DNA from 3 places in the Paenibacillus sp. FSL M7-0134 genome. Region 2 is predicted to be linked to each of the others. Evidence: riboswitches for the same ligand, from Rfam matches in the RefSeq annotation. Region 2 holds a riboswitch; each other region holds the start of a gene.

Region 1 (4,958 bases), on a different contig from region 2:
GGGCGACGGGGAACGTCGCACTCGGGAAGGGAATAGGCGATACGACCCGGACGGCTCAATTCAAAAATGAGCGCTTGATCGTGTTCCTTCAACAGCCCTTGTTTCTGATCCTGTCCGGTGCGTGTCATAGCAATCCCCCCAAGGTGTGTACAAATTGGTCAATCTCTTCTTTGGTCCTTTGCTCCGTCACGGCAATCAACATGTGACCAGCAAGTTCCTCATAGTCCCGGCCCAAATCGTAGCCAGCGATAAATCCAGCAGCTAGCAGCTCGGCCTGGAGTTTGCTCATATCCGTACCCTCAGGCAGTCTAAGGGCAAACTCATTAAAGGTTGGTGCGTTAAACGAGGCAGTTACACCCTTCAAGCTCAGCAATTGCTCTAAAGCATAACGGCTTTTATGCAAATTTAGCTCGGCTACTTCCTTGATCCCCTGTCTACCCATGACAGACAAGTATACAGATGCAGATAAAGCTAGCAACGCTTGGTTGGAGCAAATGTTAGAGGTGGCCTTTTCGCGGCGGATATGCTGTTCCCGCGCTTGCAAGGTCAGCACGAAGCCGCGTTTACCGTTGCGGTCTGTGGTCTGACCCACAATACGGCCGGGGATACGGCGCATATGGGCCTGAGAAACGGCAAAGTATCCACAGGTCGGACCGCCGAGAGAAGAGGAGATGCCAAGTGGCTGCGCATCTCCTACCACAATATCCGCGCCCTGTTTGCCGGGTGTTTCCAGCAAGCCAAGTGCCAGTGGATTGGCACTGACGACCAAAAGACCTTTGTGCGCATGGATGAGGTCAGCCATCGGCTTCAGGTTTTCCACGGCTCCGAAAAAGTTGGGGCTTTGGACCAAAACAGCCGCGGTCTGTTCCGATACGGCCGCCGCTAGCGCATCAGCATCCGTTACGCCGTCCGAACAGCCGATTTCCACGATGTCCAAATCCAATCCGCGTGCATAGGCTGCCAATACCTGACGTGCCTCCGGATGGACGGACCTTGATACGATAAGCTGTTTACGGCGGGTAGCTGCGGCGGACAGTGAGCCCGCTTCCGCCAGTGCAGTCGCTCCGTCGTACATGCTGGCATTAGCTACAGCCATGCCCGTCAATTCGCAAATATACGACTGAAACTCGAAAATGGCTTGTAGCTCGCCTTGGCTTACTTCCGGCTGATAGGGGGTGTAGGCTGTATAGAATTCCGAGCGTGAAGTGATGTGCTGGATGACGGACGGAATATGATGATCATAAATTCCTGCGCCAAGGAAGCTGGCATGTGTGTCTGTATTGGCGTTGTGTCCGGCCAGCTCGGCCAAGTGGCGGGTTAAGGCTTTCTCATCGAGTCGAGAAGAGAGAGGCAGTTCCCCTTGATATCGAATGGCCTCTGGAATGTCACTGAATAAATCATCAATGGATGATACACCCACCACACGCAGCATTTCGGTTTGATCCTGTTCAGTCATAGGGAGATAACGATGCTGCTTCATAGGTTCTGACTCCTTTCGAAAAGCAAGATTTTAGATCGTAAATTAGCTAATAAAAAAGTGTGTGAGATGAAAAACCCAGAAGTTCATATCTGACATATTTGCTTTATAGAAATAAAAAGAGTTTAAGATCAGCGCGGGCGTTTATAAAAGGGTGCTGCCACCACCTCGGCACGCAGGCGTTTGCCACGAATCTCAACCTCCAACGGTGTGGAGAGGGCGCTAAAACGACTGTCCACCAAGGCGAGGCCCAGATTACGCTTCAAGGTGGGCGACTGAGTCCCCGTTGTGACCTCACCAATGTGTTGTCCTTCTGCGAATACCGGGTAATGGGCGCGTGGGATACCGCGATCAATCATTTCCAGCCCGATCAATTTGCGAGGAATCCCTTGTTCTTTCTGACGTTGCAGTGCTTCTCTACCGATAAAATCTCCTTTATTCAGCTTGACGAAGAAACCTAGACTAGCTTCGAGTGGTGAAATCGTGGCAGATAACTCCTGACCGTACAGCGGCAATCGTGCCTCAAAGCGTAGTGTATCCCGAGCACCAAGTCCAGCGGGAATCAGCCCATATGACTCACCGGAACGAAGCAAACCCTCCCATACGGCTGGTGCTTCTGCAGCAGGTACATAAAATTCAAAACCGTCTTCGCCCGTATATCCGGTTCGTGAGACCAGTGCTTTTGCTCCGAACAATGGCACGTTCTCATGGAAGCGGAAAGATGCCAGATTCGTAATGTCCGTATCTGCCACGGCTGCGGCAATACGTGCTGCCTCCGGTCCTTGCAACGCCAGCAATGCTATCGCATCAGACACATTCTCCATGTGAACGGATGTAGGCATATGACGAATTAGCCAATCCCAATCCTTATCGATGTTGGAGGCGTTCACAACGAGCATGTAGTGCTCCGGTCCTTTGCAGTAAACAAGTAGGTCGTCTACTACCCCTCCATCGGGGTAACACAGGAGTGAATATTGTGCCTGACCTGGTTCCAACTGGCTGACATCATTCGTGGTCACCCTTTGCAGAAAAGCTTCGGCCTCTTTGCCTTCAACCAAAAATTCGCCCATATGCGATACATCGAATAAACCCGCACGTTGCCGGACGGCCTCATGCTCCTTTTGAATGCCGCTAAACTGAACCGGGAGCTCCCAGCCGCCAAAGTCAATACAACGAACCCCAGACTGCGTCCCGTAGGACGAATATAGCGGTGTTTTTCGCAAATTAGTCATTATTCCACTCCTATCCGGTGTGATCGGCTAAACAAAAAAGACAGGCCGAAAAAAACGTATAGACGGCAGTCTACACTCTTTTTTCAGCTCTGTCCTTGATACCAGAAAGTTACCCCGGTATGTACCGGGTTTCCCCTTGGGTGATCCGCTCCAATAGCGAATGCTCTCCAGAGATGCGTCCGGCAGAGGTCCTTTTGCCTGAGAGATTCACCTGCAATGCAGGTTTACTCCTTCGGCGCTACCTTCGGGATCAACGGTATATTACCTGGCTTTGCAGATAACAACCTGATCCGATTCGCGTGCACTTATGTCTCACAAGCGGCAACAGCTATGCGAATCTTTTTGGCAGTCTCTCCCTCCGCGTTCATCCGCGTTTGCAGTTGTCGGGGTGTTTCCCAAAGCATTTGCTATAACCCATTAATACGCAAATTCATTCAAAATGTCAATAAAAATGTCATCAAAAACAATAGAAAAAACATTTAATATATAAATAAGGATATGTAAGCGTTTGTTATAAGCTATCATATTTTTATATAGTACGCTATATGAGGTGATATGAAGTATTTTTGTTAGTATTATTGACATGAGTGTTCTTGTTGTCATAATCTTAACCTGTCTAGTACAGTGAGCAAAAGCGATTTTATTCATATGGAAGTGAGGGGAACAGAATGGGTGAAGTAAAGCAGCAACTTTGGTATACAGACGAACATGAGTGGGTTCAGCGGACAGAGAATGGAACGGTACGGATTGGTATTACAGACTTTGCACAGCATCAACTGGGTGATATTGTTTTTGTAGAATTACCTGAGGCGGGAGCAACGATTGAGCAGGGAGCGGAGATCGGTACGATTGAATCGGTGAAGACAGTATCCGACCTTTTTGCTCCGGTGACGGGAACCATACTAAAAGTGAATGAAACGCTGGAAAGTACACCTGAGCTAGTGAATGAATCTCCCTATGAAAAAGGTTGGATGATCGAAGTAGAGATGGATAAAGATGTGGAGGAAGCTTTGGGCAAGCTACTGTCTGCGGATCAGTATGAGCAGTTGATTTCCGATGAGCAGTAATGGAGCATTGTAGTATGGAGTAAGAGGGTTATTTGTCTGCTCGATTTTTGTATAAAATAGTCGCTATGATTTGACGTAGCGGCTATTTTTTTGTCTTTTTGCAAGCGTAATTACGTGTTTTATTCTGATTTAGAGGGTTGTCCCCATATAAGAATCATACATAATCCAGCACGGTTTTTCGACTAATTTCTATAGCTACAGGTCATATTAAGAAGAATTATGCAGGTATAATACCTTCCCGGATAATTTAAATTTAAATGTTGTCATCAACGTTCATGACGAAAGTACGTTTTCATTTCGTTGATGAAGATAGCGCTGTCATTTAGTATGAATTTTAAGAAAAGGTAGTGATGCTTACCTACAAGGAGGATTTGAATATGAGTACATTGGACGCAAAGCCAAGTTCAAAAGGAGGCACTCGTGTCGCCGTACAGCGTTTTGGCCGTTTTCTTAGCGGTATGGTTATGCCCAATATGGGAGCATTTATTGCGTGGGGGCTGATTACGGCACTCTTTATTCCGACCGGATGGTTCCCGAATGAAGGTTTTGCACAATTGGTTGACCCGATGAAAAATTATTTGTTGCCGTTACTGATCGGTTATACAGGGGGCACGATGATTCACGGACAGCGTGGAGGTGTGATTGGTGCCATTATGACGATGGGTGTCATAGTGGGAGCCGATATCCCGATGTTCCTGGGCGCGATGGTAGCTGGTCCGCTGGCTGCGTGGATATTGAAGAAGTTCGACAAGGCCATTGAAGGCAAAGTCAGATCAGGCTTTGAAATGCTGGTCAATAACTTTTCGGCCGGAATTATCGGTGCCATTCTAGCGCTGCTTGCCCATGTGGCGATTGGTCCGATTGTACAAATGATCAGTCAAGTGTTGTCGGCAGGGGTACAGTTCCTCGTGAACGCAGGGCTATTGCCGCTTGTCAACCTCATTATTGAGCCCGGAAAAGTATTATTTTTAAACAACGCGCTGAATCACGGAGTATTGAGTCCGATTGCGTTAGAGGAAGCTGCAAGAACAGGAAAATCCGTACTGTTTATGCTGGAATCCAACCCTGGGCCGGGGCTCGGTATTTTGCTAGCCTACTGCCTGTTCGGCAAAGGCTCTGCGAAGTCATCGGCTCCTGGAGCGGTCATCATTCATTTTTTCGGCGGGATTCATGAAATTTATT
Region 2 (4,958 bases):
GATCACCGCCTCTTATGGTGGCAAAACAGTTACAGCTACGGTATCCGTAAATGTACCCGGTGATTTGTCTCTGTCCTCCAAAACGGCAACGATTGATATTGATGAGGACTATACTGCAACTTTGACGGCTACTTATGCGGATGGGCGTAAGGAAGATGTAACACAGGATGCAGAATGGGCTTCAAGCGCGGAAGATATTGCTTCTGTGTCCAAAGGAACGATTACGGGTAAATCCGCTGGTAAAGCGGTTATTACAGCGACCTATAATGGCAAAAAACTGACGATTAACGTACAAGTAGGCCTTGTAGACCGTCTGGAAACAGACTCGCGTGTAATTGCGCTTGGTGCTCAGGAAACGAAGCAGCTAAAAGTAACAGGAGTTAAGAGTGGCGGTACAAAAACAGATGTAACCAAGGACGCCACCTGGACAACTAGCAATGTAAAAGTGGTTGAAGTTAGCGAAGGTTTGATCAAAGCGAATGGTAGCGGTAAGGCAACGGTGACTGCTTCATATGGCAAGCAAAACATTACGTTTACGGTAGAAGTGGACGTAGCGCAAAAGATTGAAGCGGATGCAATCGCGTTGTCACTTAAATCCGGAGATCAAAAAACCATCGCGATTGTGGTTAAATCGAGTGATGGTAAAGAAAAGGACGTTACGGCCCAAGCTGAATGGAAAACGTCTAATTATAAGGTAGCCACTGTTAAAAAGGGTCAGGTTACTGCGGTTAGCTACGGTAAAGCTAACATTCAGGCGAAGTTTGGCGGGAAGGTAATCAGCGTACCCGTGGATGTTGATACGCTTAAATATCTGCAAACAGACGAAGTTGCTTTGAATTTGAAGGCAGGACAGCTGGCCAAGGTTACGGCTACAGCCACGTATAAGGATGAGTCGGAGAAGGATGTTTCCAAACCGGCTGTCTGGTCCTCGTCCAGAATTGTTGTTGCGACCGTCAAAGACGGTAACATTAAGGCACAGGGCAAGGGCAAAGCAGTAATTACTGTGAAATATGCAGGTAAAATGACGAAGATACAGGTAACCGTTCAGTAAAAAAGAGAGCAAGCATACGTCCAAGGATGACATGCTTGCTCTTTTTTTTAAGGAGGCTACCGCTTATAAATTATGACTTATCCTTCTTGGTCGGTGTGTTGCGTGTAAGTGATTCAGTCAAACGCTTGCCAGTGGGCGTCTGGGCCAAGCCGCCTTTGGCGGTCTCGCGGTGCTTCGACGGCATCGCACTGCCGACTTCAAGCATCACGTCAATGACTTCGTCAGACGGAATAGCGCTGCGCACACCCGCCAAAGCCATATCCGCTGCGGCAAGCGCAGTCACGGCTCCCAGCCCGTTGCGCACGATGCACGGAATCTCCACGAGTCCGGCGACGGGATCGCAAATCAGGCCGAGCGTGTTCTTAAGAGCGAGGCCCACGGCGTGAACAGCCTGTTCAGGCGTACCACCACGCAGCTCGACCATAGCGCCAGCAGCCATCCCGATAGCTGAACCAATCTCAGCCTGACAGCCTCCCTCCGCGCCAGAAATGAAGGAGTTGTTGGCGATCACGTAGCCAATGGCTCCAGCGGCGAACAGGCCGTTCACCATATGCTCATCATCCCAGCCGAACCGCTCCTGCGCACTGATGAACACACCAGGGATAACCCCACATGAGCCTGCGGTAGGCGTGGCGACAATGCGACCCATGGATGCATTTACCTCCGACACAGAGAGGGCATAAGCCATGGCGAGCGCGGAGGCATCGCCGGAGCAGGTTTCCCCTGACCGCAGATACTCGGCTAGGCGCTTGCCGTCACCGCCCGTCAATCCACTGCGGGATACGGTGTCTTGTGTCTGACCGCGATGAACGGCTTCCTTCATGACTTCATAATAATCAGACATTTGGCGAAAGATTTCTTCCTCCGTTGTATTCGTCTCTTGTACCTGCTCTTGAATCATCAAACGGCCAATTGTGGTGGATTCTTCAGCGCATAAAGCGCTGATTTCATGCAGATGGCTAAACCGCATCGGATTCAGCTCCTTTTTTCAAATTAATCATCTTAATTTCATACATATGAGGTAAAGAACGCAGCTCCGCAATCAATACAGCCGGAGCAGAACTGTCCGTTTCGATGGCGGTGAGTGCTTCACCATCCCGGCCTTTGCGATCTACGTGCATATAGGCAATGTTAATGTGAGCCGCGCCCAGCGCTGAAGTTATCGCGCCCAATGTACCGGGCTTATCCGAGTGGAGAAGCACCAGCGTAGGCAGCTCCCCAGTCAGATTGACCCGGAATTCGTTGAGCTGCTGGACATGGATGCTGCCGCCGCCGATGGAGGAGCCAAGCAGTGTGCGCTGATCCTCGCCCTTCCATAGCTCGAAACGGACGGTGTTCGGATGAGGCGCTGGTAGCCCGCTGACGGCGAATTCCACGGCCATCCCGGCTTGCTCTGCCCATTGCTCGGCATCCGGAATCCGGTGATCGTCCGTATCGTAATTAAGCAGCCCTGCGATGAGCGCCAGGTCTGTACCGTGTCCTTTATACGTGTCAGCGAAGGAGCCGTACAGTGTCATGCGGGCACGATCAGGTTGCGCCCCGAGCCAGTGCCGGGCAACGCGTGCGAGCCGCACAGCGCCTGCGGTGTGTGAACTGGAAGGTCCGGTCATGGCCGGACCGATAATGGAAAATACATCTTTGAAACGCATGGTGTGGCCCCCTGTATGTTCTAATACCATACTATATGGTATTTCCGCGTCTTTGCGCGGTTATGACGGTTCTTAATGCTGACGCACAATGTGAGCACAAAAAAGGACAGGATAAGGAAGTTTCCCTTATCTCTGTCCTCGTTACCTGAGAGTTTCGTGCGGTGTTCTTACCGCCTTACCCCTTGGGTGGCTTGCGCTCTCTCCAGAGTTGCGTCAGATGACGATACATGGACCTGAGAGATTATCCGTCAGCCGGGTGCTGACGCCTTGCTCCTTCGGTGCCGCCAGAGTGTAGGCTCCCTGGACAGACTCTCCCGTCATCTTCATTCGCATATACCGTTCTACATGTCTTTCTTAGCGTAATGTATGCCGTGCTCGGTGTCAATCACAGGTTTAATTTTTACATAAACAGGTGCGTTCCCAATAAAAAAGATTAAAATTTACATAATTATGGATGAAATCAGGAAGGAATTAGAAGATTGGCGGCTAATCTGATAAAGGACAAGTATATTTATGGAAATCATAGGAGGGATATTGACGTATGGTAAAAGGCTTGCGATTCACAGGTTCACGCTTAAAAGGGATGTTGCATCTAGCAGCTATCGTATCACTGCTGATTGGGATCTTCGTTCCATTCGGTCAGGTCAAGGCGGAGGGAGCATTGACAGTAGCCGAAGCACTTCAGCGCCAAAGCAGTGGAGGTACGGTGACGGTGGAAGGTTACATCGTCGGACATGCTACCGGATCGAAAACGGCTAACTTTTCTTCCCCGTTTGCGAATGATTTTAACGTACTGATTGCCGATCAGGCAAATGAACGTAATACGTCTAATCTGTTGGATGTACAGCTGACTTCAGCGTACAGAGGGCAATATGGGCTATCAGGCCATCCTGAGCTGATCGGCAGCAAAATTCGTGTGACGGGTACACTCGGCGCCTACAATAATTTTGGTGGAGTGAAAAGTCCAAGCGCTGTTGAACTGGTGAGCGGAAGCGAGCCGGGGGAACCAGGCGAACCTGGCAACCCGGGTCAACCCGGTACTACACTGCCGGATGGAAAAGGCAAAAAGGTGCTGTTCGATAATACGCACGCACAGACCGCTGGTGCAGCAGATTGGGTCATTGAAGGCGCCTTCTCCGACTTTGCCAATGGACTGCGTAATGTAGGCTTTACGGTAGACCAATTGAATCGTCCTATTCCTTTTACTTATGGAGAGCAGGCCATAACATTTGACAAGCTGCGCCAATATGATGTGTTCATTATTGGTGAAGCGAATGTTGCCTTTAAGGCATCCGAGCAGGCTGCCCTGCTGCAATACGTGAATAGCGGGGGGAGCGTCTTCTTCATCTCCGATCATTATAATGCGGACCGTAACAAAAACCGTTGGGATTCCTCCGAGGTTATGAATGGTTACCGTCGTGGAGCCTATACTAATCCGGCCAAGGGCATGACTGCAGAAGAAGCTGCATCACCGGCGATGCAAGGATTAACAAGCTCCGATTGGCTGGCGGCCAACTTTGGCGTTCGTTTCCGTTACAATGCGCTGGGTGATGTGAATGCTACCGACATTGTAGCCGCAGATCAATCTTTCGGCATTACCAAGGGTGTGCGCTCGATTGCAATGCATGCAGGATCTACGCTGGCTATTATTGATCCTACCAAGGCTAAAGGCATTGCTTATATCCCTTCAGGCACGAAAAAATGGGGTAATGCGGTAGACCAGGGAGTTTATAACGGCGGGGGCCGTGCGGAAGGACCTTATGCCGCTATCTCCAAGGTAGGTCAAGGCAAGGCAGCGTTCATCGGTGATTCTTCCCCTGTAGAAGATGCTACACCGAAATATGTGCGTGAGGAAAACGGACAGTCGAAGAAGACATATGATGGTTTTAAAGAAGTGGATGATTCCACCTTCCTGGTGCAAACGGTTCAATGGCTTGCATGGAAGCAGGACTACACGAAATTGTCTGATGTGGCAGGTTTGACTCTGGATCAGCCAACGAAGCTTCTACCATTTGAGGAGCCTGCGGCTTCCACAGAACCGCAGCCTGAGCCTTGGTCTGCTCCAGCAGCAGGCTACAAATGGTACGATCCTAGAACGTTCAAGTCTGGCTCCTATGGAGCGGCTTCATAATTATCGCCAGAAGCTCAATGTGAGCTGGTATTAGTTAGTCGTTTGATCCCTGCAGAGGGATCAGGCGACTTTTTTTGTGATGAAAATTAACCTGTGGTTGGTTATTTCATTACATTTTGTGCCAGAA
Region 3 (4,958 bases), on a different contig from region 2:
TCTGCTATGGGTATTGATGCTGCTCGGACGACCAAAAGCATTGGCTATACGAGTATAGCCTTTTTGTATCAAATGTTTTAGCGCTAACATATATCCTTCATACTGATCCATAGCGACGGAGCGAATATCGGTATGCTCCATTCGTTGCCACGAAACGATCGGGCCATATTTGCAATAGGTACTCAAAAAATCAGTGTCATTCACGCAGGAAATGATGACCAGCGCATCGACTCTTTTTCTTTTTAAATCCTCAAAGGCTTGAAGCTCTTTCTTTTTGTCTTCTCCCGAAGTATAAATAATGGTTTGGAATTCATACTGGCCGGCTACTTCCACAAAGCTGTCCAGAAAAGCGAGAACAATTTCATTAATAGTTGAAGTAATGATACCGATCTGAAGCGTCTGACCCTTGGATAGAGAAATGGCATTCCGATTAGGAACATAATCCAATTCCTGCATGATTTTCAAAATCTTAGTTCTTGTTTCGTGACTGACATGGGGTGACTGATTTAATACTCTGGATACCGTAGCTTTGGAAAAGCCCGCCAGTTTTGCAATTTGATCAAGATTCGACATGATGCTTCTCCTCACATAAGAAAAAAATACTTGACATGAAACGCGTTACAACGATTAGGATGCTTATGAAGGCATTACGTCTATTTTAAAGCATCTGTCAATCCTTTTCAAAGGAAGAACGGTTACCGTTAGGTATTGATTCACATTTGCAGCACTTGATGGGATTACTTGACCAAAGTAAAAATCTTAAATACGGAAAGAGGTTTTTATACCATGACGAAGACGCTAAAAGGATTTCCGAAAAACTTCTTGTGGGGCGGGGCAACCGCAGCCAACCAATTGGAAGGTGCTTTTGACGTAGATGGAAAAGGATTGTCCAGTGCGGACATGGTTGCCTATGTACCCAAAGCAGAGCGCAAGAACGATCATGCTATGGAGATTTCGTCCGAGCGACTCGAAGACATTTTGGCAGGCAAAGTCAATGCCCGTTTTCCAAAACGTGAAGGTGTGGACTTCTTCCACCACTACAAAGAAGATATTGCATTGTTCGCGGAAATGGGCTTTAAGGTATTTCGTATGTCCATCAACTGGTCGCGGATTTTCCCGAATGGCTATGATGCCGAGCCGAATGAAGCGGGACTGCAATTCTACGACAATGTATTTGATGAGCTGCGCAAATATGGTATTGAACCGCTGGTAACATTGTCACATTATGAGACACCGCTGGGTTTGACTCAGAAGTATAATGGCTGGCTGGGTCGTGAAGTTATACAGCACTACGTAAATTATGCCGAAACTGTGTTCACGCGTTATAAGGATAAAGTAAAATACTGGCTGACCTTTAATGAAATCAATGTAATGACCATGAGTCCGTTTACCGGTGGCGGGGTGGTCATTGACCGCGTAGAAAACAAGCAGCAAGCGATATACCAAGCACTGCATCATCAATTTGTAGCTAGTGCACTGGCGACAAAACGAGGACATGAGATCATCCCGGGCTCTCAAATCGGCTGTATGCTGGCTCGTTTGGAAAGCTATCCACATACGTGTAACCCAGAGGATATACTGAAAGCCCAGCATGAAAATCAGATGAACCTGTTCTTTACGGATGTGCATGCCCGTGGGGAATATTCCAACTACATGAATCGTTATTTTGAAGAAAATAATGTTGTTATACACACAGAACCAGGCGATGCCGAAATTTTAAAAAATAACACGGTCGATTATATCTCATTCAGCTACTACATGACCTTGACCGTATCTGCAGGTCCAGAAGGCGAAAAAGCAGCAGGAAACCTGATTGGCGGCGTGAAAAATCCATATTTACAGTCCTCTGACTGGGGATGGCAGATCGATCCGATCGGCCTGCGTGTTACGCTGAACACGTTTTATGACCGCTACCAAAAGCCGCTGTTCATCGTGGAAAATGGTTTGGGTGCGTATGATAAGGTGGAAGAAGACGGCTCTGTGCATGATACGTATCGCATTGATTACTTGCGTCAGCATATTGCCCAAATGAAGGAAGCGATTGCCGACGGTGTTGATCTGATTGGTTACACCAGCTGGGGTCCTATCGACCTTGTGAGCATGTCTACTTCCGAAATGTCCAAGCGCTACGGATTTATTTACGTTGATCTGGATGATGACGGTAACGGAACGCTCAAACGCTCCAAAAAGGACTCATTTAACTGGTATAAAAATGTGATAGCAACCAATGGTGAAGAATTGTAATTCCAAATTTTCTCGGGCGGGTATAGCAGAGGACATCCTAAGGATGCAATCTGCTGTACCCGCTTTTTTTGATAGACATAATAATAATATTTCAGAGGGCTTCACAAACTTTTCACTTGTAATAAGCTGAAAGTTTTCTGTATAATAAATAAAAATTTCATATGTCTGGTTGATGTTTGCGGGAGATGGAACGAAAGTTCCGACCGAAGGGGCAAAACTCTCAGGTGCTTAGGCTGATTACAGCAACAAGCGGGGACCGTAAACGGACAGAACTCTGGAGAGACCCTTAATTGGGCGCCGAAGGTGCACCGCAGAGAACATCTGCTTAAACTCTCAGGCAAAAGGACAGAGACGCGAATAACCTGTGACAGGGAATGCCCTAGGCTTTTTTATAAGCTATTAGAGGCAGAAACCTGCGCAAGATGGTTGTATTTTTTCGTGCCTTTAACCTCTCCAGGAGTCGAATCAGCGGATTTGACTCTTTTTTGTTTTCTAATATGCTGGAGGAGCGGGTTGAAATGAATTTGGTACATGTGTTAGAAGCGATTAGCAGTTGGATATGGGGGGCGCCTCTCATCATTCTTGTCATGGGAACGGGGTTGTGGCTGACCATACGTTTGAAGATGCTGCAGGTATTCCGCCTGCCCCTGGCGATCAAGCTGATCGGTAAGGCCCCGAATGAAGGCAGCGGGGATGTAAGTAGTTTTGCGGCTTTAAGTACAGCGTTGGCGGCTACAGTTGGCACAGGAAGTATTGTCGGCGTAGCGACAGCCATTAAGCTGGGCGGGCCGGGTGCCTTGTTCTGGATGGTCGTTGCAGCCTTTTTTGGGATGGCGACGAAATATGCGGAAGGTGTACTTGCGGTAAAATACCGGGTGAAGGATCGGAATGGGCAATTTTCCGGCGGCCCGATGTATTATATTGAGAAAGGTCTGGGACGCCGTTTTAAACCGCTGGCGATGCTGTTTGCTTTTTCGGGCATGCTGGTAGCGTTGTTCGGGATTGGAACGTTTCCGCAGGTCAAAGCGATTGTATCTTCGACCGAAAACAGTTTTGGCGTTCCGCCCATTGTAACGGCACTGATTATTGCTATCCTTACAGGACTTGTTACTATTGGAGGACTCAAAAGCATTGCCAAGGTATCGACGAAGGTCGTTCCTTTTAAAACAGGCTTGTATGTACTGATCTGTCTCATCGTACTGATTCGGTTTGCTGACCAACTTCCTGCCGCAATTGCGCTGGTGCTCCATTCGGCATTTTCAACTACATCTGCAACGGGCGGATTTGCCGGAGCTACGATTATGCTGGCGATGCGAAGTGGGGTAGCCAGAGGTATTTTTGCCAATGAGGCCGGATTGGGAAGCGCACCGATTGCAGCTGCAGCTGCCAAAACCAAATGGCCTGCGGAGCAAGGGCTAATTTCCATGACAGGCGTGTTTATTGATACGATGGTTATTTGTGTGATGACCGGGTTGACGCTACTGGTTAGTGGTGTGTGGAGCGGGCCTACCGATGCGGGCTTGATGACTCAGCAAGCATTTTCCAGCGCATTCCCGCTGGGGGCAGAACTGCTCACAATCATTCTGATTATGTTCGCGTTCACCACCATGCTCGGCTGGAACTATTACGGGGAACGCTGTGTTGAATATTTGCTTGGGGTCAAGTGGATTAAGCCATACCGCTATCTGTTCATCCTACTGGTTGCCGGGGGCGCGTTCATTAAACTGGATGCGATTTGGCTGCTGGCAGATATCTTTAACGCAATGATGGCTTTCCCAAACCTGATTGCCCTGCTCGGCTTATCAGGAATTGTAGTCGCAGAAACCCGAACCTATATGGATTCTCTGAATTCTAGTAAGAAAAAGGGCATTCTTGCAGGTGCCAGTGTAGGGGCAGCTATCCAAGTAGAAGAAAAAGGACAAACGGTTAATTCATAAATTCCAAAAGGGAGTGCCCTCAGTCATCACAGGCTTGAGGACACTCCCTTTTGAATGTTATAACGATGCGTGCAAAATAGCTGAAATATCTTCTTGATTCAGCTTTTTATAATTACCGAAGCCTCCGTATTCCATTTCACGGGCTGCAATGTTTGCGACATTTTCCAATTGCTCATCATTAATATTGTAATCGGCCAGGGTGGAAGGGGCACCGAGACTTGTCCAGAATGCACTCAGGCGATCAATCCCCTCCAAAGCAATTTCCTTATCCGTTTTACCAGTGGTATCTAAATCAAACATGCTGAGCATCAGCCGCTTCATGCGTGCAGCATCCTGATCCACCGTATGTCTCATCCAGTTGGGGAAGAGGATCGCCAGACCGCCAGCATGAGGAATATCATATACAGCGGATAATGCATGTTCAATCGTATGCGAAGCCCAGTCCCCGAAGTAGCCCATTTGTAGTGTTCCGTTAAGGGCAATCGTTCCGGCATATAAAATCGTTTCACGATGCTCGTAGTTGTGCAAATCTTCCAGCAGCTTAGGTGCAGTTTCGATCACGGTTTGCAGCACGGAAAAGCACATACGATCTTGCAACGGTGTATTTTTAACATTGTGAAAATATTGTTCAAACACATGGCTCATCATATCCACCATGCCATATACCGTCTGATCACGTGGCACAGAGAAGGTGTTTTTTGGGTCCAGAATCGAGAATTTCGGATGCGTCACCGCGCTGCCCCATACGTATTTTTCGTTCGTTTCCCAGTTGGTGAT

Evidence for each region. A riboswitch is a leader RNA that binds a small molecule or an ion and turns the genes downstream of it on or off. The one in region 2 is predicted to bind glycine.
Region 1: another riboswitch for glycine. It lies ahead of gcvT (glycine cleavage system aminomethyltransferase GcvT); the one in region 2 lies ahead of sdaAB (L-serine ammonia-lyase, iron-sulfur-dependent subunit beta).
Region 3: another riboswitch for glycine. It lies ahead of NSQ58_RS08330 (alanine/glycine:cation symporter family protein); the one in region 2 lies ahead of sdaAB (L-serine ammonia-lyase, iron-sulfur-dependent subunit beta).

Annotation. Positions count from the first base shown of each region.
Region 1 covers NZ_JBBOXV010000001.1:2,030,686-2,035,643, forward strand. The annotation lists gene gcvPB (aminomethyl-transferring glycine dehydrogenase subunit GcvPB) at 1-128, opposite strand, end outside; gene gcvPA (aminomethyl-transferring glycine dehydrogenase subunit GcvPA) at 125-1,480, opposite strand; gene gcvT (glycine cleavage system aminomethyltransferase GcvT) at 1,609-2,709, opposite strand; glycine riboswitch at 2,886-2,984, opposite strand; gene gcvH (glycine cleavage system protein GcvH) at 3,378-3,776, shown strand; gene NSQ58_RS09125 (PTS mannitol transporter subunit IICB) at 4,154-4,958, shown strand, end outside.
Region 2 covers NZ_JBBOXV010000002.1:13,716-18,673, forward strand. The annotation lists gene NSQ58_RS15820 (Ig-like domain-containing protein) at 1-1,051, shown strand, start outside; gene sdaAA (L-serine ammonia-lyase, iron-sulfur-dependent, subunit alpha) at 1,122-2,021, opposite strand; gene sdaAB (L-serine ammonia-lyase, iron-sulfur-dependent subunit beta) at 2,011-2,700, opposite strand; glycine riboswitch at 2,912-3,027, opposite strand; gene NSQ58_RS15835 (DUF6359 domain-containing protein) at 3,242-4,831, shown strand.
Region 3 covers NZ_JBBOXV010000001.1:1,857,873-1,862,830, forward strand. The annotation lists gene NSQ58_RS08320 (LacI family DNA-binding transcriptional regulator) at 1-573, opposite strand, end outside; gene NSQ58_RS08325 (glycoside hydrolase family 1 protein) at 787-2,244, shown strand; glycine riboswitch at 2,414-2,490, shown strand; glycine riboswitch at 2,509-2,603, shown strand; gene NSQ58_RS08330 (alanine/glycine:cation symporter family protein) at 2,763-4,181, shown strand; gene NSQ58_RS08335 (iron-containing alcohol dehydrogenase) at 4,239-4,958, opposite strand, start outside.